DNA from 2 places in the Brassicibacter thermophilus genome. Region 1 is predicted to be linked to the other one. Evidence: a T-box and tRNA genes for the amino acid it is inferred to sense, from the RefSeq annotation. Region 1 holds a T-box; the other holds one or more tRNA genes.
The links. A T-box is a leader RNA that pairs with one kind of tRNA and senses whether it is charged. The one in region 1 lies ahead of ileS (isoleucine--tRNA ligase), so its partner is inferred to be a tRNA-Ile.
Positions count from the first base shown of each region.

Region 2: it encodes a tRNA-Ile, which carries the amino acid that the T-box ahead of ileS (isoleucine--tRNA ligase) is inferred to sense. The anticodon was not compared.

Region 1 is NZ_AP042446.1:599,478-614,975, forward strand. It holds gene ACZ41D_RS02840 (DUF4349 domain-containing protein) at 1-361, shown strand, start outside; gene ACZ41D_RS02845 (thioredoxin family protein) at 500-1,003, shown strand; gene ACZ41D_RS02850 (putative glycoside hydrolase) at 1,043-2,224, shown strand; gene ACZ41D_RS02855 (ISLre2 family transposase) at 2,465-3,946, shown strand; gene ACZ41D_RS02860 (vitamin B12-dependent ribonucleotide reductase) at 4,394-6,706, shown strand; gene ACZ41D_RS02865 (uracil-xanthine permease family protein) at 6,971-8,248, shown strand; gene ACZ41D_RS02870 (YcdB/YcdC domain-containing protein) at 8,532-10,670, shown strand; gene ACZ41D_RS02875 (BaiN/RdsA family NAD(P)/FAD-dependent oxidoreductase) at 10,773-12,011, shown strand; partial or broken gene ACZ41D_RS02880 (NAD(P)/FAD-dependent oxidoreductase) at 12,387-13,618, shown strand; T-box leader at 13,680-13,914, shown strand; gene ileS (isoleucine--tRNA ligase) at 13,987-15,498, shown strand, end outside.
Region 2 is NZ_AP042446.1:2,123,689-2,139,186, forward strand. It holds gene ACZ41D_RS10145 (acyl-CoA dehydratase activase) at 1-20, opposite strand, end outside; gene ACZ41D_RS10150 (CoA protein activase) at 1-1,134, opposite strand, end outside; gene ACZ41D_RS10155 (acyl-CoA dehydratase activase-related protein) at 1,106-2,110, opposite strand; gene ACZ41D_RS10160 (hypothetical protein) at 2,237-3,601, opposite strand; gene ACZ41D_RS10165 (NUDIX domain-containing protein) at 3,656-4,054, opposite strand; gene ACZ41D_RS10170 (S-layer homology domain-containing protein) at 4,074-5,627, opposite strand; gene ACZ41D_RS10175 (hypothetical protein) at 5,687-6,238, opposite strand; gene ACZ41D_RS10180 (ribonuclease H-like domain-containing protein) at 6,547-7,557, shown strand; tRNA gene ACZ41D_RS10185 (tRNA-Phe) at 7,686-7,761, opposite strand; tRNA gene ACZ41D_RS10190 (tRNA-Ile) at 7,767-7,843, opposite strand; tRNA gene ACZ41D_RS10195 (tRNA-Ile) at 7,857-7,933, opposite strand; tRNA gene ACZ41D_RS10200 (tRNA-Pro) at 7,945-8,021, opposite strand; tRNA gene ACZ41D_RS10205 (tRNA-Val) at 8,056-8,131, opposite strand; tRNA gene ACZ41D_RS10210 (tRNA-Trp) at 8,166-8,241, opposite strand; tRNA gene ACZ41D_RS10215 (tRNA-Ile) at 8,252-8,328, opposite strand; tRNA gene ACZ41D_RS10220 (tRNA-Ser) at 8,348-8,438, opposite strand; tRNA gene ACZ41D_RS10225 (tRNA-Ser) at 8,444-8,532, opposite strand; tRNA gene ACZ41D_RS10230 (tRNA-Lys) at 8,535-8,610, opposite strand; tRNA gene ACZ41D_RS10235 (tRNA-Gln) at 8,615-8,691, opposite strand; tRNA gene ACZ41D_RS10240 (tRNA-Arg) at 8,697-8,773, opposite strand; tRNA gene ACZ41D_RS10245 (tRNA-Gly) at 8,801-8,874, opposite strand; tRNA gene ACZ41D_RS10250 (tRNA-Tyr) at 8,885-8,970, opposite strand; tRNA gene ACZ41D_RS10255 (tRNA-Thr) at 8,979-9,054, opposite strand; tRNA gene ACZ41D_RS10260 (tRNA-Asp) at 9,056-9,132, opposite strand; tRNA gene ACZ41D_RS10265 (tRNA-Val) at 9,151-9,226, opposite strand; tRNA gene ACZ41D_RS10270 (tRNA-Glu) at 9,230-9,304, opposite strand; tRNA gene ACZ41D_RS10275 (tRNA-Met) at 9,314-9,390, opposite strand; tRNA gene ACZ41D_RS10280 (tRNA-Met) at 9,401-9,477, opposite strand; tRNA gene ACZ41D_RS10285 (tRNA-Leu) at 9,511-9,600, opposite strand; tRNA gene ACZ41D_RS10290 (tRNA-Asn) at 9,608-9,682, opposite strand; rRNA gene rrf (5S ribosomal RNA) at 9,688-9,804, opposite strand; rRNA gene ACZ41D_RS10300 (23S ribosomal RNA) at 9,848-12,788, opposite strand; tRNA gene ACZ41D_RS10305 (tRNA-Ala) at 12,898-12,973, opposite strand; rRNA gene ACZ41D_RS10310 (16S ribosomal RNA) at 13,065-14,595, opposite strand; gene ACZ41D_RS10315 (ISLre2 family transposase) at 15,180-15,498, opposite strand, start outside.

The DNA of each region.
Region 1 (15,498 bases):
AAAAGCAGACAAAATAGAAGATATAATAGAATTAGAAAGAGAATTGTCAGATGTTAGATATCAAATTGAGAATTTGACAGGAACGCTTAGAAAATGGGATAATATGGTTAATTTTGCTACTATACAGGTTACAGTATATGAGGTTCAAGACCTTACAGAAGAAGAACCGGAATCATTAGGAGCTAAGATTGCATATGGTTTTAATAATTCTGTAAAAGGTGTTATTAGATTAGTAAAAGAAATAATAATAGGAATAGCTGTAATAATACCGTATTTAGTTGTTTTTACATTGATTATATTATTGGTTAGATATATATATGTAAAAGTAAAACCAAAGATTTTAAACAAAAAGGATAAATAAAAAATCATGGATATTTTCCACTTAATACAAGTTGTAATATAAGCGTTACTATAATATACTTTACTATACAATATAATAATATTTATTTAGTTCCATTTTGTTCTATTAATTTATATAATAGTATTGTGGGGGGATTTTATGGATATATCTACCTTATATAATAAAGGGGTTTCTTTTGAAGAATTTGTAAATAAAGATACAGATACCTATAGGGAAAAGACTATGACTATATTTAATAGTATAGAATTTGACAATGAAATTATAGAGAAGATTAAAAGTATAAAAAAGAAAGTAAAGGTTTTAATATGTGCAGAAATATGGTGTCCTGACTGCATGATAAATGTTCCTATTGTTGAGCGAATGAGAAAATTAAACAACAATATAGAAATCTCAATAGTTGGGAGAGAAGGTAATGAAGAATTTTTTAAAAAATTTTCCTACAATGAAAGAGTCAAAATCCCTACATTTGTATTCTATGATATAAATTTCAAAGAATTAGGCAGCTTTGTAGAACAACCTAAAAAATTAAAAAATATAATTCAAGGCGGAAGTCAACCTAATAGAATAATTGCAATGAGAAAATATAGAAAGGGTGAGTATGCTCGAGATACGGTAAATGAGATTTTAGAAATATTATTGTAATTTTTTGTAATATATTCACTTTGAGAGGAGATATTATTTATGCACTTATTAAAAAAATTTTTTCTAGCAATATTATCTTTAGTTTTGGTGATAGTATTTCAGGGAATGATTAATGAGGTAGTAATGGCAACGGGATTGAATAGTAATACTTTTACTAATGATTATCTTATACAACCTGATACAAATTGGGCTGCTTACAAAAAAAAAGTTGAGGTTAAAGGTATATACTTAACTGGAAATACATTCGGATATGATAAAAGATTTAATCAATTAGTAGATTTAGTCAAGTCTACAGAATTAAATGCTATGGTTATCGATATAAAAGACGATTCAGGTCTTTTAACTTATGACACTGATGTAAAATTTGCTATAGATGTAGGAGCAAACAAGAATATTAGAGTTAAAAATCTTGATGAAAAAATGAAAATATTAAGAGATAATGATATTTATCCTATTGCAAGGATTGTTACATTTAAAGATAAAACTGCAGGGGCTAAGAGACCTGATTTAGCTATAAAATCTAAAAATGGTCAGATTTGGAGAGATAGAGGTGGAAATGCATGGCTTAACCCATATAATAAAGAATCATGGGAATACCCTATACAAATTGCAGAAGAAGCTGCATTAAAAGGATTTAAAGAAATACAATTTGATTATGTTAGATTTCCTACTGACGGGAATCGTGCAATGATTGATTATGGACAAGCTGCTGAAGGCACAACCATGGCTGAAGCTATAGCTGGATTTTTAAAATATGCTAGAGAAAGATTAGAACCATTAGGTGTATATGTTTCGGCAGATATATTTGGTCTTGTAACTACAGTAAAAGATGACATGGGTCTTGGACAGCACTTAGAAACATTAGCGACTAGTGTAGATATATTATGTCCGATGGTATATCCTTCACACTATGCTATGGGGAGCTATGGAATTAAATATCCTGATTCAAATCCATATAAGATAGTATATACTAGTATGTCTAGAGCTAAAGAAAGAATAGACACGTTAGAAACAAACGAAAAAAAGGCTATACTAAGACCATGGCTTCAGGATTTTTCAGCTCCTTGGCTTAAAAAGGATTACGGTTCTCATTATATAACCTATGGGAAGGAACAAGTAAGAGCTCAAATTCAGGCTACTTATGATGCAGGATTGACTGAATGGATATTGTGGAATGCAGGCAATAATTATACTGGTGGAGCTCTTTTAGAAGCTGAATAGATAACTGTGTTACCTAACAAACAGGTCTGAATCTATGGACCTGTTTTTTTATAGGAAAATAAGCCTTATACTTAAAATAATTTAATGATAAAACTTTAAGAATAAAAAGGATAAACTTAGAGTATAATTTTAGTAGGCAAAAACAACAAAAATGAAAAAGATGCCCGAAAGCACCTTTAACATATATGAATCATCCAATATAATAGTAATTAATAAGAAAACTATAAAAGGGATGATTACATGTATAATATAAGTTTAGATGAAAAAGAAATTAATTTCAAGAACTTAGAGAAAATTATATATAAGCTTGTATGCCGACAGGCATGTGAAATGCTCGTAGAGCTATTAGAAAAATTAGATAATAAATTAATGAAAGAAAGAGATAAAGAAGAATATAGAAATAAAGGATTAAAGAAAACTACCATAAAAACAATAATGGGCGAAATTGAATATAAACGTAGAATATATCAATATACTACACAAGAGGGTAAAAGAGGTTACAAATGCCTTTTAGATGAATACTTAAAAATGGAAACCATAGGACATATATCTACAAATCTAGTAGAAAAAATAGTAGATCTAGCAACAGATGAATCATATAGAAAAACAGCAAATAAAATAACAGAAATGACAAACCAAAGTATAAGTCATTCAGCAGCTTGGAACATAATACAAAACTTAGGAGAACAACTAAAACAAAAAGAAAAACACGAAATAAAATTAAACAACGAAGAAAAATTACAAGGCAAAAAAGAAACAAAAATATTGTTTGAAGAAATGGATGGAGTGTGGATAAATATCCAAGGTAAAGATAAAAAGACTAAGGGAAAAGAGAAAAAAGAACTAAAATTAGGAATTTTTTATGAAGGCTGGGAGAAGAAGCATGAGAAAAAAGATAGATATGTACTAAAGAACAAAAAAGCATATGCAAGCTTTGGAAGTAGTAAAGAATTTAGAAAACTAAGACAAGCCAAAATAGCGAAACAATATAATACTGACGAAATAGAAACAAAAATAGTAAATGGAGATGGAGCAAACTGGATAAAAGAAGTTATAAAAGAAGACAATTCACACTTTCAATTAGATCCATTTCATAGAAATCAAGCAGTACTTAAGAACATAGAAGATAAGAAAAAGGCAAAAGAAATAATAAAGAAACTAAGCAATGGTAACATAGAAGAAGGATTAGAAATGATAACAAAACTAATGATAGAAAACAATGATAATCAAAAGAAAATGAAGAAATTACAGGCACTATATAATTACCTAGTAAACAACAAAGAAGGGATAGTGCTCTACAAACTTCGCCCAGACATAAATATGCCGCAACCACCAGAAGGAATTAAATATAGAAATCTAGGAACAATGGAACATAGCATATGTGATATATTAGCACAAAGGATGAAAGGGAATAAAACAAGTTGGTCAATACAAGGAGCCAGTAACTTAGCCAAGATACTAGCAGAAAAAGCAAGCAAAGAATTAGCAACAACAATAAAATCACTACTGAACAAAGAAATAAAAGAAGAAAAGCTTGAAGAAATAATAGAAAAAGTAGGATTAACAGCAGCAGAAGTAAATAAAAAGCCAAAGAAAAGCAAGATATACAAACACAAAAGAGCAAGCATGCCATTTAGTCAATGTTCAGTAACTAACGGAAGAAAAGCCATAAAGGACATGTTAGGTTGCAAATGTGCAAGTCAAATGAACCTAAGTTTTTAATATCTAATATATTATATAACTTAAAAGAATAAGCTAACATACGATACCTATGCTCTAATATAAGCCTAAAAAAATACAACATAATAGAGCATTAATACTGATGAATAAATAGAATTAGACCTAAAAATAGGGCTCTCAGACTTATTGTTATTCTATAATCATAAGTCTAGTATTATAGAATAACAATTTTGAAATCATTGTAAAGTATATGTAAATTTATTTTTAAAATTGTAGAAAGTATAAATAGAATACTCTTGCCCTATCGGGCATAAAAACATAATTAAAACAGCAAAATTGGATGATTAAATTTAAAAATAATAATTTTGCCAACTTTTACTTGACAGTATCAAGGATAAAAAAAGTTTTGCAAAATTTACGTGCTAGTGATACAATATTTAGGGTGCATATTAGACACAAGCACAAAATATAGTGATTGAGGAGGAAAAAATGATGGAGATTACCCAAAATGCTAAAGTGGTATTGGAAAAGAGGTATCTTGCTAAAGATATTGAAGGAAATGTTATTGAAACTCCAGAAGAAATGTTTAAAAGGGTAGCAAAACATATTGCTAAAGCTGATAAAATTTATGATAAAAATGCTGATATAAATAAAACAGAAGCTGTTTTTTATGATATGATGACCAAATTAGAATTTCTTCCTAATTCTCCTACATTGATGAATGCAGGAAGAGATTTAGGACAGCTATCTGCTTGCTTTGTGCTTCCAATAGAAGATTCTATGGAAGGAATATTTGATGCTATAAAAAATGCAGCTTTAATACATAAGAGCGGTGGAGGTACAGGTTTTAGTTTCTCAAGGTTAAGAGCTAAAGGATCTACAGTAAAATCTACTGGAGGGGTAGCGTCAGGACCTATTAGCTTTATGAAAGTATTTAATTCTGCTACAGAAGCAGTAAAGCAGGGTGGAACTAGAAGAGGAGCTAATATGGGTATATTAAGAGTAGATCACCCTGATATCATGGATTTTATTGGTTGTAAAAAAGATATAAAAGAAATAACTAATTTTAATATAAGTGTCGGACTTACAGAAGCTTTTATGAAGGCAGTAGAAAATAACGAGGATTATGATTTAATAGATCCTCATACTAAAAAAGTTATGGGGAAACTTAATGCTAGAAAAGTTTTTGAATACATAGTTGATATGGCTTGGAGTAGTGGAGAGCCAGGTATTGTATTCTTAGACAGGATGAATAAAGATAATCCTACTCCAGCATTAGGTGAAATAGAGAGTACTAATCCCTGTGGGGAGCAACCCCTGCTTCCATATGAATCATGTAATTTAGGCTCTATTAATTTATCTAAAATGTTAACTAAGGTTGGGGATAAATACGAGGTAGATTATGACAAACTTGGTAAAACTGTTGATAATGCTGTTCACTTTTTAGATAATGTTATAGATGTTAACAAGTACCCACTGAAAAAAATAGCAGAAACTACTAGAGCAACAAGAAAAATTGGGCTTGGAATTATGGGCTTCGCTGACTTGTTATTTTACTTAGGGATACCTTATAACTCTAAAGAAGCAGTTAATATTGCAGAAAAAATAATGAAATTTATAGATGATAGATCAAAAGCAAAATCTATGGAGTTAGCAGAACAAAGGGGAACATTTCCTGCGTATGATAATAGCATATATAAAGAAAAAGGAATTAAAATAAGAAATGCAACAACTACTACTATAGCCCCTACAGGTACTATAAGTATTATAGCCGGAACAAGTAGTGGTATTGAGCCATTGTTTGCTATATCTTTTGTAAGAAATGTTATGGATAATGATAAACTTTTAGAGATTCATCCATATTTTAAAAAAGTAGCTAAAGAAAGAGGATTCTATACTAAAGAACTTATGGAAAGAATTGCTGAAGAAGGTACATTAGCACATATAGAAGAGATACCTGAGGATGTAAAAAGAATATTTGTAACAGCTCACGATATATCACCAGTTTGGCATATAAGAATGCAATCTGCATTTCAAAAATATGTAGACAATGCTGTATCTAAAACAGTTAATTTTAGGAAAGAAGCTACTAAAGAAGATGTCAAGGAAGTGTATGAATTAGCATATAAGCTTGGATGCAAAGGAGTTACGATATATAGAGATGGAAGCAGATATAATCAAGTTTTAAGTACAGGTAAAACAAAAAAAGAAGATAAAAAAGAGCAGACAAATAATAAAATAGTACCTAGACAGAGACCATCAATTACTCAAGGTATGACAGAAAAGGTAAGGGTTGGATGTGGTAATCTTTATATTACTGTAAATTATGATGAAAATGGAATATGTGAAGTATTTACAAATGTAGGAAGAGCAGGCGGTTGTCCTAGTCAAAGTGAAGCAACAAGTAGACTTGTATCTATAGCTTTAAGATCTGGAATGGAAGTGAAGGAAATCATTGAACAGCTAAAAGGGATCAGATGCCATTCAACTTTGAGGCAAAGAGCTACTAAGAAAGATATAAAGGTATTGTCATGCCCAGATGCAATAGGAAAGGCACTTGAAAGAGTTATGAATACTTATGTAGAAGTAAACAATACAAATGTAAATGACATAGCTATGGAAATAGAACAGGAAGATGAAAAACAAGAGATTAGCCAAAATATTATTAATCCAGAAATTGGAGCTAGTATAGATAATTCTGTATATAATGACAGAGGAATATGTCCAGAATGCGGAAGCGTTGTTGAACACGAAGGTGGATGTATGATATGTAGAAACTGTGGGTATTCTAAGTGCGGTTAAATTTTTAAAATATTTTTCTTGATTTTTTAAACAAATAATGTTATAATTCATTCAAGTGTATAAGAAATCTTTAAGTCAGTCCAGAGAGGCTGGCAAGATTTAGTCGTATGTATTAGAAGGATTATTATGACTTCTTGCCAGTTGGCAAGAAGTTTTTTTATGCACAAAAAATATACAGTACCTTTTAAATCGGTCCAGAGAGGCCGAAAAGGGGAGAGTTAAATTTCTCCTTGGTATTGTAAAAAATATAAAGGAGGTTTTTTTATGTCAGAAAATGTATTGAAAGAAAAAAGTATTCATGCACAAAGTGACTTTTTAGTGGGATCAAAAAGAGTGATTTTAGCATTACAACATTTGATAGCGATGTTTGGAGCTACAGTTTTAGTACCAATATTGACAGGATTAGATCCATCAGTAGCACTTTTCTCAGCAGGACTAGGGACAATGATATTTCACTTCGCAACTAAGAAAAAGGTTCCTGTTTTTTTAGGATCATCATTTGCATTCATACCAGTTATTCTTAGCGTAAAAGAATTATATAATGGAGATCTAGCTTATGCTCAAGGTGGAATAATAATAGCTGGACTGTTATATGTAATAGTTTCTTTATTGATTAAGAGCATAGGAGTTGAGAGGATACAGAAATATTTACCTCCACAAGTTGTAGGACCAATGATAATGGTTATAGGGTTAAATCTTATACCTACAGCATATGGAATGGCTTCAGGAAATCTTATGATTGCAGCAATAACATTACTCACTGCTTTAGCAATTACATTGAAAGCTAAGGGATTTGTAAAACAATTATCTATACTCATAGGCGTAATAGTAGGATATACTGTAGCATTAAGTGTTGGATTGGTAGATACAGCAGCAATAAGTCAAGCTAAGTTTATATCAGTACCGGGATTTACATTACCAAAATTTGATTTAGGAGCTATAGCAATTATAGCACCAGTAGTATTAGCGGTATTTATGGAGCATATTGGAGATATAACTACCAACGGACAGGTAGTAGGAAAGAATTTCATAGAAGATCCAGGACTAAATCGTACTTTATTAGGAGATGGCCTTGCAACAATGGTTGCTGGTTTCTTAGGAGGTCCTGCAAATACAACATATGGAGAAAATACTGGAGTACTTGCAATAACTAAAAACTATGACCCTTCAATATTAAGACTTGCAGCAGTATTTGCAATGCTTTTGGGATTTGTATCTAAAATAGGGGTATTTTTAAATACAATACCAACTCCAGTAATGGGTGGAATAAGTCTGATGTTATTTAGTATGATATCCTTAATAGGGGTTAAAACTATAAAAAATAATAATGTAAAATTTGATGTTAAAAACATAATAGTTATGGCAGCTATACTGATATTAGGCTTAGGTTCATCATATATAGAAAAAAGGTTAGGAATAATAATAGGAATACCAGTTACAGAAACTGTAGCAATCAAAGGACTTAGTTTCGCTGCAATAGTAGGAGTTGTATTAAATGCAGTATTAAACAGAGGGAAAATACAAGAAAAGAAAGTAGCATAAAAGATAAAAGTTTGTATAATTTTTCAGATAAAGCATACTGATGATAGTAGTCAGTGTGCTTTTATTTTATTAAAAAATTAAGGAACATTTTTTAAAAGTTATCGTCTTATTATATAAAGGACTTAAAGTTTGAGTATATGTATATAGAGATAAAAGTTCTAATTTTAGAACAAGCTGCCATAAAGGTATATAATTCAAGGTGTGATAATTTAGCTTTTGAAGGTATTTGTCTATACATATTATTCAATTTTCTTAATTTTAAAAATAAGGAGGAGTGTAAATCATGAAGAAAACAGTCTCGATAATTTTGTCTTTAATGCTTGTTATAAGTATATTTACCCCTAGTTTTGCAAAAGCTGAACAGGATGAAGAACTAAAAGAAATTATAGTGAAAGTAAAGGAATTACTAAACATAAGAGAAGAATATGACAAGTTTGAATATGACATAAGGGAATACGGTGGAGAAAAACAATATAACCTTAGATGGAGTGATAGCCAAGGTGAATTAGGAGAAATATATGTAAATGTAGACTCTGACGGGATAATAACTAGTTATAGCCATTATATTTACAATGAAGAAGTACCAATTACATTTCAAAATAAAATAAGCAGAGAAGAAGCAAAGGAAATAGCTGATAAATTTATTGAAAAAATAATACCTGATTATTTAGACCATTTGTATTATGAAAAAGATAACTATCCAGAAAGTATTTATAGCAATGATTATGATATAACATATGTAAGGAGAGAAAATGGTGTAGATTTTCCAAATAATTATGTCAGTATTAGCATAGATAAATATTCAAAAAATGTTAGAAGGTATTATCTTAATTGGGATAAAGATGTGACATTTTTAGGTACAAATAATATTTTATCATTAGATGAAGCCAAAGAAATATATTCAAGTGAATTAGGGTTAGACCTTGTTTATAAGTATAAATGGGAGAAAGATAAAGTAGAACCTTACCTTGTATATTCAAATATTAAGCCTGGAGTTATTAATGCTAAAACTGGGAAGATAATAAATGAATATTATCCTATATATTTCAGGGAGCAAGAAGTAAAAATAGAAGATGGTGATACAAATGCATATAGCTATGAAGAAATACTTACAGAAGCAGAAATTGAAGCCATAGAAAATATTAAAGAAATGCTTTCAAAAGAAAAAGCTGAAGAAATGGCTAGGGAGAAACTAAATATAGGCCAAGACTTAAAAATTAATTATTCTAGATTGTATAAAGATAGACTAAATAATGAAGATTTTATTTGGGACATAAACTTTAAAAACGAAGATGAAGAAAATTATCAATCAGCTACAGTTAGATTAGATGCTAAAACGGGAGAAATAAAATATTTTTATAAATCCACTTCTTTTGAAAAAGACGACGTAGCAAAGTATGATGAACAACAAAGCCTTAAAATAGCAGAAGATTTTATAAAAGAATATCAACCTGATAAATTTGATATGGTAGAAAGATTAGTTTTAAGAAAACCAGTTATTTATTTAAATGATACCGAACAAAAATTACCTTTAACACAGAGCTTTAATTTTGTTAGGAAAGTAAATGGAGCTTATGTACTTGAAGATGGATTTGATATAACAGTAAATGCAGTAACTGGCGAGGTAACTAGATATCAATGCAAGTGGTATAAAGGGGAATTCCCATCTGCTGATGATATAATTTCAAGGGATAAGGCTCATGAGATTATATTTGAAAAAGCAGGTATGAATTTGATGTATATATATGATTATGAAAAGAAGGAAGGATCGTATGAAACTTCAACTGATAATCAAAGACAAACTAAGCTTATATACACAATGGGGAAATATGTACCATTAAATGTTGACCCAAGAACAGGTAATATATTAAAAAATAATGGAGAAATTTTCATTGACGAGAGAATTGTTGAATATACAGATATAGAATGTAGTATTGCTGAAAAAGAAATACAAGAATTAGCAAAGTACGGTATTTCTCTTCCTACAAAAGAATTTAAACCAAGAGAATATATAACACAAAGGGAGTTTTTATACTTACTAACAAAAGCCACATATCCATATAGAGATATACCATTCTTAGAAGATGGTTCATATGATGATGATTTATATGAATATATTATTGATAGAGGGATTATTAAAGAAGAGGAAAAAAATCCAGACTCTACAGTTAAAAAAGAGGATGCACTTGTATTTATCGTAAGAGCATTAGGATATGATGAATTGGCATCGATAAAAGATATATACATAGTACCTGTTAAAGATGCTGATAAGATATCTCCTGAAAAACTAGGAAGTGTAGCTATTTCGTATGGACTAGGAATAGTAAGTGCAGACAATGGATTACTAAATCCACTTGACAAAATTAAAAAGGAAGAAGCTGCCTTGATGATATATAATTTTTTAAATGTTTTGGTAAGATAAGATATTTTGCATAATCTTTTATTCATATGGGAAAATTGATATAATAAAAAAGTCTTCTATATTATATAAGAAGACTTTTAATTTTTAAAGAGGAGTTTTATTATGGCAAAGAAAACAAAAGTAATTATTGTAGGTGGAGGAGCTTCAGGGCTTATAGCTGCTATTTCAGCTAAGGAAGCAGGAGCAGAGCCTATTATATTAGAAAGAAATTCACGGGTAGGAAAAAAGATATTAGCTACTGGAAATGGAAGGTGCAATTTTACCAATATATTTGGTGAAGAAGTTGAATACTATAATGGCAAAAATCCAAAGTTTATATACAGTGTATTTTCTCAGTTTGGAGTTAAAGATACTATAGACTTTTTTGAAAGGCTAGGCATAGCTCATAAGGTAGAGAACCAAGGCAAAGTTTTTCCTATGTCAGATCAGGCTTCAAGTGTGTTAGATGTATTATTATATAAATTAGATGATTTAGGGATAACTAGAATATGTAATGCATATGTCAAGGATATAAAAAAAGTTAGAAATATATTTGAAGTAAAAGTAGAAGATGGTAGGATATTTAAAGGAGATAAAGTTATATTGACTACAGGCGGTAAGGCCAAACCTTCAACTGGCTCAGATGGAAATGGATTTGAGCTCGCTAAAAAGTTTGGACATAGCATAATTGATATTTTTCCAGGTTTAGTAAAATTAAAATTAGAAGGAGATTTTTTTAAACAGATACAGGGTGTCAAATTCGTTGGAGAAGTAGAATTGTTAAATAATAATAAAAGTATAAGAAAAGATAAAGGGGATATACTTTTTACTAACTATGGAATATCAGGTCCTCCAATACTACAGATAAGCAGGAAAGCTGTAGAGCTACTAAACAAAGGACAGAAACCTATATTAAAGGTGAGTATGATAACTACAAAAAGTGAAAATGAACTTTACGAGTATTTAATCAAAAGGTTTGATATAATGCCTAATAGACAAATTAACTTAAGCCTAGTAGGATTGATAAATAAAAGAATGATTAATGTGGTATTAAGAGAGTCTGGTATAAATGATATCAAATGTAGTGTTTCTCAAATTTCTAAAAAGGATATAAGAAAGATTGCTAAACTCTTGACTGACTGGAGATTTACTATAAAAGGAAGTAAGTCTTGGCCTGATGCACAGATTACTGCTGGAGGAGTAAATACTAAAGAAATAAATCAAAATACATTAGAATCAAAAAAGGTTAATGGACTATATTTTGCTGGTGAAATTATTGATATTGATGGGCAATGTGGAGGTTTTAATCTTCAATGGGCATGGTCATCAGGATATGTAGCAGGGAAAAATGCAGCAATATAACATAAAGATAAGTTTTTAGGAGGAGTAATTGTGCTTAGAATTTCAAATATAAGACTTTCGTTAAATGATGAAGAAAGCGAGTTAGAGAGAAAAATAATTAAAAAATTAAGAATTAAAAAGGAAGATTTAAAAGGGTATACTATACACAAAAAATCAATAGATGCTAGAAGAAAGGATGACATAAATTTTAATTATACTGTAGATGTAGATATTAGAAATGAAGAAGTAGTATTGCGTAAAATTAAAAATGGGGTTACTAATGTTAAAGATACGAAATATGAGTTTCCTAAGCCAAAAAATAAAAATATAAAATATCGTCCTATAATTGTAGGTACTGGTTCTTCCGGTTTATTTTCAGGGTTAATGCTTTCAAGGATGGGATATGGACCTATTTTACTTGAAAGAGGTGATGATGTAGATACAAGGACGAAAAAAGTAAATAAATTTTGGACAAACGGGAAGTTAGACACTGAAAGCAATGTTCAATTTGGTGAGGGAGGTGCAGGTACATTTTCTGATGGTAAACTCACTACTCTTATAAACGATAAAAGATGTAGATTTGTTTTGGAAGAATTTGTAAAGGCAGGGGCACCTTCGGAAATAATTTATACAAATAAGCCTCATATTGGGACGGATATTCTAAAGGAAGTAGTTAAGAATATAAGAAATGAGATAATCAAAAACGGTGGAGAAGTTAGATTTAATTCAAAAGTTACAGACTTTATAATAAAAGATAATAAAATTCAAGGCTTAGTTATTAATGATTCAGAAGAAATAAGGACAGATAAAGTTTTACTTGGGATAGGACACAGTGCTAGAGATACATTTGATTTGTTATATAAAAAAGGAGTTAATATAATTCAGAAGCCTTTTTCAATAGGGGTAAGAATTGAGCATTCTCAAGAATTTATTAATATAGCTCAGTATGGCAAATATTACAAACATGATAAACTAGGGGCAGCTGATTATAAACTTTCATATCATTCAAAGAATGGAAGATCTGCTTATACTTTTTGTATGTGTCCTGGGGGATATGTAGTAGCAGCAGCATCAGAAAAAATAGAATAGCGGTAAATGGGATGAGTGAATATAAAAGAGATGGCAAAAATGCTAATTCTGCTTTACTTGTTGGGGTTAATCCAGAAGATTATGGCAGTAATCATCCTCTTGCAGGAGTTGAATTTCAAAGAAAGTGGGAGGAACTAGCTTTTAAACTAGGAGGAAATAATTATTTTGCTCCTGTACAGTTAGTTGGAGATTTTTTAAATGATAGAGTAAGCACCAAATTTGGTAAAGTAGAACCAACTTATAAACCGGGTGTAGTTTTTGCTGATTTGAGAGATTGTTTGCCAAGTTATGTTGTTGAAACTATAAAGGAAGCTATATTGTATTTTGATAAAAAGATTAGAGGTTTCAAAGATTATGAAGCGATTATGACAGGAGTTGAAACAAGAAGTTCCTCACCCATAAGAATCAAAAGAGATGATTCATTCCAATCCAATATTAGAGGATTATATCCTATGGGAGAAGGTGCAGGATATGCAGGAGGTATAATGTCTTCTGCAGTTGATGGAATACGAGTGGCTGAAAAGATTTATGAACTTTAAAAGCATAAAATTTACTTGACAAAAAAGTGTAGTTTGATATACTAATACTCAAAATGTAATAGTAATGGCTATGACGAGGACAGTAGTAAGGGAAGGTAGTTTACAGAGAAATAATCATTTTGGTGAGAGATTATAATGAGCTCCCTTATGAAAATCACCTTTGAGCTGGAAACCTGAAATTTTTAGTAGGGTTTCTCGTATACTTGCGTTAAAGTATAATGAGTGATAGGATAATATTCTATTTAATTAGATTTATCCTATAATTTGGGTGGTAACGCGGTAAATTCGTCCCTAAGTCTTTTGGCTTAGGGTTTTTATTTACAAGAGAATAATTTTTGAACAATACTTAAAAGAGGAAGGGTGAAAACATGGCAAAATTTCAAGAGCTTTCAAAGTTACCGGTATGTGAAAGAGAAAAAGAGATATCAAAATATTGGGACGATATTGACCTTTTGAAGAAAAGTGTAGAAATTCGGGAAGGAAATAAACCATTTATTTTTTATGAAGGACCTCCAACAGCAAATGGTAGACCTGGTATACACCACGTTATTTCAAGAACATTAAAAGACTCTGTATGCAGATATAAGACTATGAAAGGCTACAAAGTAGAAAGAAAAGCAGGATGGGATACTCATGGTCTTCCTGTAGAAATTGAAGTAGAGAAAAAATTAAGTTTAAAAGATAAGCAAGATATTGAAAACTATGGTATTGAGGAATTTAATAAAAAATGTAAGGAATCTGTATTTGAATATGAAGGATTATGGAGAGAAATGACTAAGAGGATGGCTTATCTAATAGACTTAGATAATCCTTATATTACTCTCGATAATGATTACATTGAAACAGTATGGTGGCTTTTAGACAAATTTAATAAAGAAGGCTTGATGTACGAAGGACATAAGATTCTCCCTTATTGTTCAAGATGTGGTACAGGACTTGCTTCTCATGAGGTAGCACAGGGCTATGAAGAGATAAAGACTGATACAGTTATAGTTAAGTTTAAGCTTAAAGATAAGGACGAATATTTCCTTGTATGGACAACTACTCCGTGGACATTGGCTTCAAATGTAAGTATTACTGTAAATCCTGAAGCAACTTATTTAAGAGTTAAATCAGAAGATGGAGAAGTATATTATGTAGAAAAGACACTAGCTTCAAAAGTAATAGAAGGTGAATTTGAAGTTTTAGAAGAATTAAAAGGTAAAGACATGGAGTATATGGAATATGAACAGATTATGCCTTTTATAAAAACTGATAAAAAGGCGTTTTTCGTTACTTTAGCTGATTATGTTACTACTGAAGACGGTACAGGATTAGTCCATACTGCACCTGCATTTGGTGAAGATGACTACAATACTGGAAGGAGATATGATTTACCTGTTCTTCAACCTGTTGATGATAAGGGGAAATATACTGATACACCTTGGAAGGGTATGTTTGTAATGGACGCAGACCCAGAGATAATTAAATGGTTAAGAGAAAATGGCAAGCTTTATAAAAAACAAAGAATAGGTCACAACTACCCTCACTGCTGGAGATGCCATACTCCATTATTATATTATGCTAAACCAAGCTGGTACATTAAGATGACTGAGCTTAAGGATAAGCTTATCGAGAATAATAATAGTGTTGAATGGTATCCAGATTATGTAGGAGAAAAAAGATTTGGTAATTGGCTTGAAAATCTAAATGATTGGGCTATTTCAAGGAGCAGATATTGGGGAACTCCTTTAAATATTTGGAGATGTCAATGTGGGCATACTGAAAGTGTAGGTTCGAGAAAAGAGCTTGTCGAAAAAGCAATAGAAGATATAGATGAAAACATTGAATTACACAGACCATATGTTGATAATGTTCATATAAAATGTCCAAAATGTGGT
Region 2 (15,498 bases), 1.2 Mb from region 1:
CCTAAGTAAAACTGGTCCACTCTTAAATCGCTCCTTTCTCTTCTTTAATAGATCGATAAACGCCTCGATTCTAGTCAAGTATCCTGCTTCACCAGTCATTTCATCTACTATTAATGTTAAAATAGGTATATCATAATCTTTTGAAATAGTAGGCATTATACTTTCTGCAACAATTTCAGGCATACAATTTAAAGGATAAACTTGAATGATTCCGTCAAATCCCATCTTTGAATATATAACTGTACTGCCTATGGTTTCTCGCCCATGACCACCAACCAAAGTGCTAAGATATGGTTTAGCAGCTTTCCACTTTTTTCTTTCCTCACTAATACCTATAAGTCCTAGACCTAGGTGATGTTTTACCCATTTTGTTGGAGTCAAAGCCATATAAGGTTCAACTCCCATATTTGCTAATTTAGTGGTTATCTCTAAATTTACAAAAGGTTCAATCAATGTGTATATTTCTCCTACTATACCTACCCTTAAATAACTATTTTGTTTTTTTTCTTGAATCTTATTTAATCTCTCAAAAGTTTTATCTATCAATTTTAAAATTTCTTGAGAACCTCTTACTTCTTCTAATTCATTGTAATAGTCTAACATAACTTTATCCACTAAATAACTGTGAATAGCATGAGCTCTCTTAATATTTGCATAGTGGGTAAGTTTGTCTGATTTATATAAAACTTTTTTACCATTACTAATAGCCTTAATAATCTTTGCTGTATTATACATAATACCACCTTTAAACTCTCCCGGCTGTATATTAAAAGATTTTCCTATATTCTTTATATGTTTTATAGGATTACCTTCAAATACATCAAATACAACGATATTTGCATCATATCCAAGATCTCTTAAAATTTCTTGTTCGATAGTTGGATAAAATCCAAATCTACATGGTCCGCAACTTCCTGTAATCAATATTGTATCTGCTCCATTTTCAATACTTTCAATATAATTTCCAATATTAATTTTTAGAGGAAGACATATTGTTTCAGGAGAATACTTTGTCCCCAGTTCTAATGTTCTCTTACTGCATTTAGGTGGCAGTACAACTTCTTGCCCCAAATCTTCAACTATTGATTTTCCTGCAATATAAACATTACCCATGTGTGGAAATGTTATTTTCATTATTATTCCTCCATTTCATCATGTCTATAAATGCTTCTAGTCTAGTATTTATTCCTGCTTCACCAGTTTGTTCATCAAGTGTAAATAATGTAAATGGAATTTGTCTTTTCCTAGCTTTTCTTTGAACTAATTCAATTAATATAGAATCAAGTCCACATCCAAAAGAAGAAATATATATCAACCCATCAATCATTTTATTTTCAATTAAATAAAATGACGCTCCAACTATATTCCTACCAGAGCTCCAAAACATTTTTTTAGGTAATTCATTTATGTATTTATCAATATATTTCGATTCTACCATTTCAGTTGTTAAAGTATTTATTCCCTGTTTCTTTAATTTGTTTATTATGTTCATGTTTATATATTCATCAAATATATTATATGGATGACCGCAAACTAATAATGTTAACTCATTTTTATTGAAATTTAATATTTTATCAAAATTATAACTATCATAGTTGTTGATAATATTGATAGGTATAGTCTTAGTTTTATAAATATACCTTTTAATTTCTGTATATTTTTCAAAGGCATTTTCATATGCTTCTTTAATCATGGAAGTATTCTGTGTAAAATATCTTCCTACTTCAATAATTGAATTAATGTAATTTCTTTTTGATTTCCTAAGATTAATTGTAGGACTAATAATAGGTGGTAAATCGTGTATTGAGTTCTTAACCATCTCCGGCAAACCAAGGACTTTGGGGCAATTGTACTCTTTTTTTCTTGTGCTCATTATTTTAGGTATAAATATATAGTCTACTTTTCCTATTAAATCAACTACATGTCCATGATAAACCTTTACAGGTAAGCACGCTTCATCAACACAATTAGCAACCCCTTGATTAAGTATATTTTTATTACTTTTTGATGATAATACTACTTCTACTCCTAATTCTCTAAAAAAATTGATAATTATAGGATAATAATCATAAAAAAATAGTCCTCGCGGAATTCCAACTTTTTTTGTCATTATATCCCTCCAATCTATCTATTTATTATAGACATACACATTATTTTATATACTTTACAAAGCAAAAAATAAAAAAATCCCAAGGATAAAACCTCAGGATTTTCTATAATAAACAACCTCTGACAACTATTTAAAATTGTCCATAACATATTTTATATCATTGACAATCATTAATAACTCTTCTTTAGAAGATGTGAAATTTAATATGTCAGAAACATAAATCATAAAATCTTCAATACTATCAAATACTTCAGGTATAGCAGATAACAGCCTTCTCATTCTTATTTTTCGTTGCAACACATCCATACTTCTTATATTTCTATCAATATATTGAATAAGATTATCAATAGACTGATCTAAATAATTGAAATCTGCACGTTTATTTTGTGTTATAACTACCTCTTCAGTTTCAAGGCTTAAATCATTTTGATATAATAACATCTCTTGAAGCTTAATTAGATTAGTATTATCTCTAACATTTATATTATCTTCAAGCTTATGAACATTCATGTCACAAATATCCTTAATATTGTTTCCTAATTTTTTGTCTTTTGTATTTAAATATCTTTTTAATTTATTATGCAATGATCTATTATTATCAACTATCAATTTCTTTTCTTTATCATTAAGCATATTTACACAAATTAAATTATTAACTAATAGTCCCCAGTTAGCTATAGTTCTAGCTAACTTATTCATTTCAAGAAAAGTCCTGGCAGTTAATATTTCATTTTCTTTTAATTCATTCAAACTTAGTTTTTTTAAATCAATATTTTTATATTTTTGTGTTTCTCGAAAATATTTATCGTATTTAACACCATACTCATGAGTCATTGTTCCATTAAACAATTGTTTATATTTAATTATTTTAAAGTCAATTGTTTCACAACTACTTCCTTGCAATTCCTTGATAAGAGATTTTTTTAAAATATCATAATATTTAGCTTTAGCAATCTTCAATGGCAAAACTCTTATTAATGATCTAATTTTAAAGAATATGCTATTAGTGTCTACAATTATAAATCTATATATCTCTTGAATAAATATTTGAACATTTATTTCTTCATTTTGTAAAACATTATTTTTAATATTTTCTCTAATAATTAAATAATTTAATATTTCATTATAATACAAAATCTCATTCATATATGAATTTAAAGATTTAATATTTGTTACTATTTCCCTTCTTAGTTCCTTTAATTCTTCTATATCATTGTTAAAAGGCAACTCACTTTCTGTTGCCTTTAAAATTTGTAATAAAATATTATTTTTTAATTTTACAAGTTTTTCTTTTTCGGACCCACTTTTATTAATAATTTCATCATTTGAATACTCATAGTATTTTACTATTTCTTCAGCAATTTTATAGTAGCTTATAGTTGCTAGATCTCTTATTTGTTCATTGAAAAACTTATTATAATCATCAGATAAATTGTTCCTGCACATATCTTGCTCTGTATATTCACTTTCTATTGTTTTTCCCTTTAACATGTTTATCTCCCCTCAATTTTGAATCTATTTCTCTATAATATACCAAAAATATTCTTAAATTTTATTTTTAATATTGTTCAAAGCATCTTCTATATAATATATTTTTTCATAACTTTCAGCTTCATTTATATTTAACCAAATATAATCTGTATGTTCATCACTTAATAATATATCTCCTGAATTATACTTACATAAATAAACTATGGAAATATATTGTTTTTTCTTTTTTTCATTAATACCTGAACTTATACTGATTATATTTTCAATATTTATATTTAATCCAGTTTCTTCGTATACTTCCCTTTTTAAAGCATCTTCAGGAGTTTCTTTGTACTCCATCTTTCCTCCTGGTATATCCCAACACCCACCTGCAAAATCAGACTTCTTATTTCTTTTTATGAGCAATAATTTATCACCTTTAAAGATAAGAGCTTTAATAATTATTCTAAACATGAATATCTTCTCCTTAGTATTATTGTGAATCAGAACAGCTCTCCATATTTGGATTAGTCATCATTATTTTTTTTATACTTCCAATTAATACATCTTCATACTTTTCTTTATATTTAAAATAATTATTGTCCATCTTTAAAGTATTCCATCCTTCTTGCAATTCATCTTTAGCTTCATCAAACTTATCTAAATTTATCAGCACGTATGCCTTGTTGATAATATAGTAAAATTTAATATCTATCGATTCTTCCAAAATATCATCTGTATACAACATAAGAGCTTCTTCTCCTCTATTTGAATTAACTAATATCTTAGTCATAATAAAAACAGCATTATATTTTGATTCCCGGTCAACACAATTTTCTTTCCATTTTTCAACAGCAGGCAACATATTTATAAGGTCATCATTTAAAGCTAATCCTTCATTAAATATTAGCAAAGACTCGTAATCTTTTATATCATCTCTTTTCAAATATTGTTCTAATATCTCTCTATATATATCTAACTTTTCTTCACGTTCTAACTTTCCATATTTGAATATATAATAATCTATTCCTAACCTATTCCAGTAATTATTTTCTTTTAAACTATTTAAAGTATCTAAAGGATTTAAATCATATAAATGCATTTCTTCATATGGAATTCTACCTACTAAATCTAAATATTCTAAACTTGAAATTGCTTTTTTATACAGAAAGTCGTCATTAGTTAATTCTATATTTTCATAGTCGCCAAATAAAGGAGTACTGTCAATATATTCGTTACTAATTAAATATATATCGTTAAGATAGTCGTCTCGGAAGTACTTCATATTCATATATATTCTCCTTATTATGGTAGCTGATTCTCCTCTAGTAATATTTTTTTCAGGCCTAAAAGTATTATCCTCATATCCAGTAATTATTCCATTATCTACCAAATTTCTAATTATATCATAATATTTATATCCATTATCAAGGTCACTAAATTGTTTATTTTTGCATACAATTGGTGGAGTAGTATAAAAATATGTCAATAGAGCTGCTTCTTCTCTAGTAATATATTTATTAGGATAAAATTTATTACCAGGAAAAATATCTTCAAAATTTATTTGCTCATTCTTTCGATCAATATAATTTTTTATAGCTAAAATATCATTGTATGCCCAAAAATTCATGTCTAAATCTTGATATAACAAACCAGTATTAGCTTCTGTTACTTTTTCTGTAATTTCTTCTTTTATGTCCTCTTCTATTTTTCCATAGCCATCTGAAGAACTTGTCCTTAAGGTATCTAATTGAAAATCATCATTTATTTTTGACTCCTCAGACAATGTACTATCCATAACATTACTCTTAATAGCAGTTCTGTATAAAATTGATATAAACTCACTTCTTGTTATATAATTATCAGGTTTAAATGTACCATCTTCATACCCTTTAAATAATTTAACCTCATTTGTTCCCCACATAATGTCTTCTTCAGCCCAATGTCCAAATACATCAAGAAAATAAGTCCCTGCAAATGAAAAATTAGATAAAGTTAATAACATCAAAACTAATAGTACAGAAATCATGTATTTTTTTTTCTCCATATTTGATACCCCTTATATTTATTTTTTTAATTACATAAACAAAATAATTTATAGTAATTTTAACTTTTATTATACTCATCGTAAATTCCAATTATTACTGTTCTATAAGCAAAATAATATAAATCATCGATCATTATTTTTTTTAGATCTTCTTCACTATTTACATTAGGATGATTAGTAATTTCCATACGACTAATTATATCTTTTAAATGTCTAGAAATATATAAATTAAAATATCTAATTGAAATTTCCTTTAATTCACTACAATAGTTATTTTCAACAAGAAAATTTTTTATTTTATTTTCTTGTTTTTTTTCATTAATATTATCTTCATCTATTAATTTATTTTTTATTTGAATATTTTTCCCTTGCCTATACATACTCCACGCTAAGCCGAGATACATAGTACAGTATGTTCTAAGTAATTTACTATCAAGTATAATTCCTATATAACTATGTTTTCTAATATCATTTATAATCATTTGAGTTATTAACTTTGTAGATTTTTGACTAAAATTATTAAATATAAGCATTACATCATTTTGAAATTTATCATTACAAATCTTTTCTGCTAAAGTAAGCTTATATTCTAACAATTCAACTACGTTCATAATATCACCCTCTGTATAATTTATTCATTTCTACTCATTATATCATGCCTTCAACAACCATATAAATAATGTGAAAATATTAAAAAGTATTTTATCTCACATTTATATTATGAACGCAATTTCTAATTTATGTTATAGGCAAACAGGTTTATACTTCAATTCTAACATATTCTCATTCAACCTAGCAAATTAGAAATTTGTTTTAAAAAACTTTATAATTATAAAATATAAAATCTAATAAATAGTCTATAGTAATGTATCCTAATAATCAAAATATATGATATATTAATATTGCTGGAGGTATTTTTATGGAAATAATTAAATTTAATCAAAAAGAAAAAGTGTATATACCACAACATTTAGTAGATAAACTTAACCATAAAAGCTTCTGCTTTATCGATATTGAAACAACTGGTTTTAACCATATGTATAATAATATTATATTAATTGGTTTATTAATTGTACATAACGATAATATTTGTATCAATCAATTTTTTGCAGAGTCTTCAAAGGAAGAATTGGATCTCCTACGTAATTTCATAAAAGTTGCAAATAAAATTGATTATTTTATTTCATATAATGGAAATAATTTTGATATTCCGTTCATAAATGATAGATGCAGCAAATTTGGCTTAAATTTTAATATTAGTAAGGTACAAAGCATTGATATTTTAAATATACTAAAAAATTACAAACAATTTCTTAATGTAGATAACCTTAAATTAAAAACAATTGAAAAGTTTCTCAAAATCAATAGAACTGACACAATTTCAGGTAAGGATGTTATAACCCTATATAAAAATTATGAAAAAAATAATGATTATAATCTTAAAAAACTAATATTAAAACATAATTATGATGATGTCTATAATCTTCAATTTTTATTAAAAATATTTGATTATATCGAAAATAAAATAAGCTTTAATGTCAATATTAGTACTAAATCTCAAACACAATTGCTAAACATAAACATACAAAATGTATTAAACAATCAAAATTATTTCAGTGTTAAATGCAACACTGATAAATTAAATTTAAAAAAACAAATCTATTTTTCTGAAAATTATTCCTTTATTTGGTTACCTATAGATGGTAATTTAACTATTGATTTTGAAATAAGAAAAAGTAAGTTGTCAGATGGAAAAGAATGTTATTATATTAGTCAATATGATTATCCATTCACTAAACATATAGTTGATACTACAAAATATAAGCTGCCTAAAGGCATATTATTAATACAATATGGTGATATTATAGCTTCAGAAAACTTAAAAAATATTATAAAAGCAATACTTAAGCAATCTATGAAATACATATGAAATTTTTTATATTTTAATATTTAATTTAAAACTATTTAAAATTAAATATTAGGAAAATATTTAAATAATTTACAATTAAAATTGATTCATAATAAAAAACCCTATGAAATTAATCATAGGGTTTTAAATGGTGCCCAGAGGCGGAATCGAACCACCGACACGGGGATTTTCAGTCCCCTGCTCTACCGACTGAGCTATCTGGGCATATATGGTGGGCCTTCAGGGACTCGAACCCCGGACCTGCCGGTTATGAGCCGGACGCTCTAACCAACTGAGCTAAAGGCCCTTATTTTAATTTGTGGTGGGCCTGGGTGGACTCGAACCACCGACCTCACGCTTATCAGGCGTGCGCTCTAACCACCTGAGCTACAAGCCCATTCCTTTATATGGTCGGGGTGGAGGGACTCGAACCCCCGGCCCCATGGTCCCAAACCACGTGCGCTACCAAACTGCGCTACACCCCGATAAATAAAGCAATGTTAATTATTAAATTTTTTATGGTGGGCGCAACAGGGCTCGAACCTATGACCCCCTGCTTGTAAGGCAGGTGCTCTCCCAGCTGAGCTATGCGCCCATATTATTGCCCATATTATTAAAGTAACATTTAGTGGCAGGGGTGGCAGGACTTGAACCCACGACATTCGGTTTTGGAGACCGACGTTCTACCAACTGAACTACACCCCTAATGGTGTAATGGTGGGCCTTCAGGGACTCGAACCCCGGACCTGCCGGTTATGAGCCGGACGCTCTAACCAACTGAGCTAAAGGCCCCTATATAATCAACATCCAATGGCGGAGAAGGAGGGATTTGAACCCTCGCGCCCCGTGAAGGACCTACTCCCTTAGCAGGGGAGCCTCTTCAGCCACTTGAGTACTTCTCCATATCTGGCGGAGAGGGTGGGATTCGAACCCACGTGGGCTTGCACCCTAACGGTTTTCAAGACCGCCCCGTTATGACCACTTCGGTACCTCTCCAATGGTGACCCATCGGCGATTCGAACGCCGGACACCCTGATTAAAAGTCAGGTGCTCTGCCTACTGAGCTAATGGGTCAAATTGGCTGGGGTGGCAGGACTCGAACCTACGAAATGCTAGAGTCAAAGTCTAGTGCCTTACCGACTTGGCTACACCCCAACATATGGCGCACCTAGGAGGATTCGAACCCCCGGCACACGGATTAGAAGTCCGTTGCTCTATCCAACTGAGCTATAGGTGCATATTACTTTAGTTTAAATTTTTACTTTGGAGCGGGTGAAGGGAATCGAACCCTCGCAACCAGCTTGGAAGGCTGGGGCTCTACCACTGAGCTACACCCGCATATTTTAAATGGTGGAGGGGACTGGATTCGAACCAGTGAAGGCTGTGCCAACGGATTTACAGTCCGTCCCCTTTGGCCAACTCGGGAACCCCTCCTCAAATAATGGAGCTGGTGAGAGGACTTGAACCCCCAACCTACTGATTACAAGTCAGTTGCTCTACCAATTGAGCTACACCAGCATGGCGACCTGGAAGAGACTCGAACTCTCGACCTCCAGCGTGACAGGCTGGCATTCTAACCATCTGAACTACCAGGCCGCATCATATTCTTTTTTATGGTGGGCGCAACAGGGCTCGAACCTATGACCCCCTGCTTGTAAGGCAGGTGCTCTCCCAGCTGAGCTATGCGCCCATATGGTGACCCTACCGGGAATCGAACCCGGGTTACCGCCGTGAAAGGGCGATGTCTTAACCGCTTGACCATAGGGCCATGTTTTTTTGGTAGCGGCGAACGGATTTGAACCGCTGACACTGCGGGTATGAACCGCATGCTCTAGCCAACTGAGCTACGCCGCCATATTTCGTATGGTTGCGGGGACTGGATTTGAACCAGCGACCTCCGGGTTATGAGCCCGACGAGCTACCAGACTGCTCCACCCCGCGATGTACATTTAATTAATATAATACTTATTTTATTGGTGCCGGGGACCGGAATCGAACCGGTACGATCTTTTAGGGATCGCAGGATTTTAAGTCCTGTGCGTCTGCCAGTTCCGCCACCCCGGCACTTTATTGGCTCCTGGGGTGGGACTCGAACCCACAACCTACCGGTTAACAGCCGGTTGCTCCACCATTGAGCTACCCAGGAATGTCATCCGGCAACGACCTACTCTCCCAGGACGTCTCCGTCCAAGTACCATCAGCGCTGAGAGGCTTAACTTCTGTGTTCGGTATGGGAACAGGTGTGACCCTCTCGCTATCGTCACCGGATATTTTTAAGGCTTGCGCCTTCAAAACTGCACAGTGAATTTTCCTGGTCAAGTCCTCGACCTATTAGTATCACTAAGCTAAAGATATCACTATCCTTACACCTGTGACCTATCAACCAGGTAGTCTACCTGGGGTCTTACTCTTTAAAAAGATGGGAAATCTTATCTTGAGGGTGGCTTCGCGCTTAGATGCCTTCAGCGCTTATCCTTTCCAGACTTAGCTACTCAGCCATGCTCCTGGCGGAACAACTGATACACCAGTGGTCTGTCCATCCCGGTCCTCTCGTACTAGGGACAGCTCCTCTCAAATTTCCTACGCCCACGACGGATAGGGACCGAACTGTCTCACGACGTTCTGAACCCAGCTCGCGTGCCTCTTTAATGGGCGAACAGCCCAACCCTTGGGACCTACTCCAGCCCCAGGATGAGACGAGCCGACATCGAGGTGCCAAACCTCCCCGTCGATGTGGACTCTTGGGGGAGATAAGCCTGTTATCCCCGGGGTAGCTTTTATCCGTTGAGCGATGGCCCTTCCACTCGGTGCCACCGGATCACTAAGTCCAACTTTCGTTCCTGCTCGAGATGTATCTCTCGCAGTCAAGCTCCCTTCTGCCTTTACACTCTACGCACGATTTCCGACCGTGCTGAGGGAACCTTTGAGCGCCTCCGTTACTCTTTAGGAGGCGACCGCCCCAGTCAAACTGCCCAACTGACAGTGTCCCAAGACCGGTTTCACGGTCTCTGGTTAGAATTTCGGCATCATAAGAGTGGTATCCCAAGGTCGACTCCACCGAAGCTGGCGCCCCGGCTTCTAAGTCTCCCACCTATCCTGTACATACGATACCAAAATCCAATGTCAGCCTGCAGTAAAGCTCCACGGGGTCTTTCCGTCCTGTCGCGGGTAACTCGCATCTTCACGAGTACTACAATTTCACCGGATCCCTTGTTGAGACAGTGCCCAAATCGTTACACCTTTCGTGCGGGTCGGAACTTACCCGACAAGGAATTTCGCTACCTTAGGACCGTTATAGTTACGGCCGCCGTTTACTGGGGCTTAAGTTCACACCTTCGCTTTCGCTAAGCGTTCCCCTTAACCTTCCAGCACCGGGCAGGTGTCAGCCCCTATACATCGTCTTTCGACTTAGCAGAGACCTATGTTTTTGGTAAACAGTCGCTTGGGCCTCTTCACTGCGGCTAAATAAGGCTTCATACAGCTAGTGTATTAACCTCTTTTAGCACCCCTTATCCCGAAGTTACGGGGTCATTTTGCCGAGTTCCTTAACAAGGGTTCTTCCGCTCATCTTAGGATTCTCTCCTCGCCTACCTGTGTCGGTTTGCGGTACGGGTACCTGCTCGCTCGATAGAGGCTTTTCTCGACAGTGTGGAATCAGTTAGTTCGCTACTTATTTTTCGCTCCCCATCACCTCTTAGGATTACTTCTACGGATTTGCCTATAGAAGCTCCCTACTGGCTTAGACACACTCAACCAACGGTGTGCATAACCTATCCTCCTGTGTCACCCCATTTCTCAAACGCTTACAGGTAGTACAGGAATCTCAACCTGTTGTCCATCGCCTACGCCATTCGGCCTCGGCTTAGGTCCCGACTAACCCTGAGAGGACGAGCCTTCCTCAGGAAACCTTAGGCTTTCGATGGGTAGGATTCTCACCTACCTTTCGCTACTCATGCCAGCATTCTCTCTTCTGTATAGTCCACCATTCCTTACGGTATAGCTTCAGTCCATACAGAATGCTCCTCTACCGATACATACGTATCCCACAGCTTCGGTGACAGGTTTGAGCCCCGGAAATTTTCGGCGCAAGACCACTCGACCAGTGAGCTATTACGCACTCTTTAAATGAATGGCTGCTTCTAAGCCAACATCCTGGTTGTCTGTGTAGTCTTACATCCTTTTCCACTTAACCTGTACTTAGGGACCTTAGCTGGTGATCTGGGCTGTTTCCCTTTTGACTACGAAACTTATCTCACGTAGTCTGACTCCCAAGAAACATGACTGTGGCATTCGGAGTTTGATAGGTTTTGGTAGCGTATGAACGCCCCTAGACCATTCAGTGCTCTACCTCCACGTCACTATTACTTGAGGCTAGCCCTAAAGCTATTTCGAGGAGAACCAGCTATATCCGGGTTCGATTGGAATTTCACCGCTACCCACAGGTCATCCGATAGCTTTTAAACGCTAAACGGTTCGAGCCTCCACGAAATTTTACTTCCGCTTCACTCTGCCCATGGGTAGGTCACCCGGTTTCGGGTCTACGACATGCAACTAAAACGCCCTATTAAGACTCGGTTTCCCTACGGCTCCATTGCATAGCAACTTAACCTTGCTGCATATCGTAACTCGCTGGCCCGTTCTACAAAAAGTACGCGGTCGTACATAAAAAGTACTTCCACTGCTTGTAAACATAGGGTTTCAGGTTCTATTTCACTCCCCTCCCGGGGTTCTTTTCACCTTTCCCTCACGGTACTACTTCGCTATCGGTCACCAGGTAGTATTTAGCCTTGGGGGGTGGTCCCCCCAGCTTCCCACAGGGTTTCACGTGTCCCGTGGTACTCTGGAATACAGCTAGAATTCATATCGTTTAACTTACAGGACTTTCACCTTCTATGGTGGTACTTTCCAGAACTCTTCAGCTACGATAATCCTTCTTTTATGCTGCATCCACAACCCCAGTAAAGGAAACCTCTACTGGTTTGGGCTCTTCCCCGTTCGCTCGCCGCTACTTAGGGAATCGATTTTTCTTTCTCTTCCTCGGGGTACTTAGATGTTTCAGTTCCCCCGGTGTCCCCTCAACTACCTATGTATTCAGTAGTTGATACCTAGAGTTTACTCTAGGTGGGTTTCCCCATTCGGAAATCCCCGGATCAAAGCCTACTTGCGGCTACCCGAGGCATATCGGTGCTTATCCCGTCCTTCATCGGCTCCTGGTGCCAAGGCATCCACCCTATGCTCTTAATAACTTGACCAGAAATTGTAGTACTTAGTTACTCTTAGTAGTTACCAGCAATTAAATTGCTAGTATCTATCCATGTATCTAGTACTTACTATATTCACTGTGCAATTTTCAAGGTGCAATGGTGGAGATGAGGAGATTCGAACTCCTGACCCCCTGCTTGCAAGGCAGGTGCTCTCCCAACTGAGCTACACCCCCACGAAATGATTGCCCAATCCTATTTTATTGGACACTCAAAACAAAACAGTACAGAACCCTAAATAGTCTAAATTAAAGTGTTACTCCTTAGAAAGGAGGTGATCCAGCCGCACCTTCCGATACGGCTACCTTGTTACGACTTCACCCCAGTCATCGGTCCTACCTTCGACAGCTGCCCCCAAAAGGTTAGCTCACTGGCTTCGGGTATTACCGACTCCCATGGTGTGACGGGCGGTGTGTACAAGGCCCGGGAACGCATTCACCGCGACATGCTGATTCGCGATTACTAGCAACTCCGACTTCATGTGGGCGAGTTGCAGCCCACAATCCGAACTGGGACCGGCTTATTGGGATTCGCTCACTCTTACGAGCTCGCAGCCCGTTGTACCGGCCATTGTAGCACGTGTGTAGCCCAGGACATAAAGGGCATGATGATTTGACGTCATCCCCACCTTCCTCCGGTTTGTCACCGGCAGTCTCTCTAGAGTGCCCAGCATTACCTGATGGCAACTAAAGACAAGGGTTGCGCTCGTTGCGGGACTTAACCCAACATCTCACGACACGAGCTGACGACAACCATGCACCACCTGTCACCTCAGTCCCCGAAGGGAAAGTCCTATCTCTAGGACGGTCCGAGGGATGTCAAGCCCTGGTAAGGTTCTTCGCGTTGCGTCGAATTAAACCACATGCTCCGCTGCTTGTGCGGGCCCCCGTCAATTCCTTTGAGTTTCAGTCTTGCGACCGTACTCCCCAGGCGGAGTGCTTATTGTGTTAACTGCGGCACTGAAGGATGTCTCCCCCAACACCTAGCACTCATCGTTTACGGCGTGGACTACCAGGGTATCTAATCCTGTTCGCTCCCCACGCTTTCGTGCCTCAGCGTCAGTTACAGTCCAGAGAGTCGCCTTCGCCACTGGTATTCTTCCTAATATCTACGCATTTCACCGCTACACTAGGAATTCCACTCTCCTCTCCTGCACTCAAGTTATGCAGTTTCAAATGCTTACCTCGGTTAAGCCGAGGGCTTTCACATCTGACTTACATGACCGCCTACGCACCCTTTACGCCCAGTAATTCCGGACAACGCTCGCCCCCTACGTATTACCGCGGCTGCTGGCACGTAGTTAGCCGGGGCTTCCTCCTAAGGTACCGTCATTATCTTCCCTTAGGACAGAGCTTTACGACCCGAAGGCCTTCATCGCTCACGCGGCGTCGCTGCATCAGGGTTTCCCCCATTGTGCAATATTCCCCACTGCTGCCTCCCGTAGGAGTCTGGACCGTGTCTCAGTTCCAGTGTGGCCGTTCACCCTCTCAGGCCGGCTACCCATCGTCGCCTTGGTGAGCCGTTACCTCACCAACTAGCTAATGGGACGCGGGACCATCCTATACCGCTAACACTTTGACTCACATACCATGCGGTATTAGAGTTTCATGGGGTATTAATCCCGGTTTCCCGAGGCTATCCCCCAGTATAGGGCAGGTTTCCCACGCGTTACTCACCCGTCCGCCACTAAGCTTTAACTATTCCATCCGAAGACTTCCTAATTAAAGCTTCGTTCGACTTGCATGTGTTAGGCACGCCGCCAGCGTTTGTCCTGAGCCAGGATCAAACTCTCGCATTAAAAAATTTTATCTAATAGCCTAAGCTTTTACTCTTCAGAATTAACAGGTTCTGTACTGTTTAGTTTTCAATGTTCAATTTTAGCGACTTTTTTAATATACCATACTTTCTTTTTCTTGTCAAGCACTTTTTATCTTTTTCTTTAAATTATTTTCATCTTTTCTTGTGAACTCCTCGTGCCGACTCTTAAAACTATACCAGTTTTTTATCCTTTTGTCAACACATTTTTACAATAAAGATACTGTCAAGTAAAAGTTGGCAAAATTATTATTTTTAAATTTAATCATCCAATTTTGCTGTTTTAATTATGTTTTTATGCCCGATAGGGCAAGAGTATTCTATTTATACTTTCTACAATTTTAAAAATAAATTTACATATACTTTACAATGATTTCAAAATTGTTATTCTATAATACTAGACTTATGATTATAGAATAACAATAAGTCTGAGAGCCCTATTTTTAGGTCTAATTCTATTTATTCATCAGTATTAATGCTCTATTATGTTGTATTTTTTTAGGCTTATATTAGAGCATAGGTATCGTATGTTAGCTTATTCTTTTAAGTTATATAATATATTAGATATTAAAAACTTAGGTTCATTTGACTTGCACATTTGCAACCTAACATGTCCTTTATGGCTTTTCTTCCGTTAGTTACTGAACATTGACTAAATGGCATGCTTGCTCTTTTGTGTTTGTATATCTTGCTTTTCTTTGGCTTTTTATTTACTTCTGCTGCTGTTAATCCTACTTTTTCTATTATTTCTTCAAGCTTTTCTTCTTTTATTTCTTTGTTCAGTAGTGATTTTATTGTTGTTGCTAATTCTTTGCTTGCTTTTTCTGCTAGTATCTTGGCTAAGTTACTGGCTCCTTGTATTGACCAACTTGTTTTATTCCCTTTC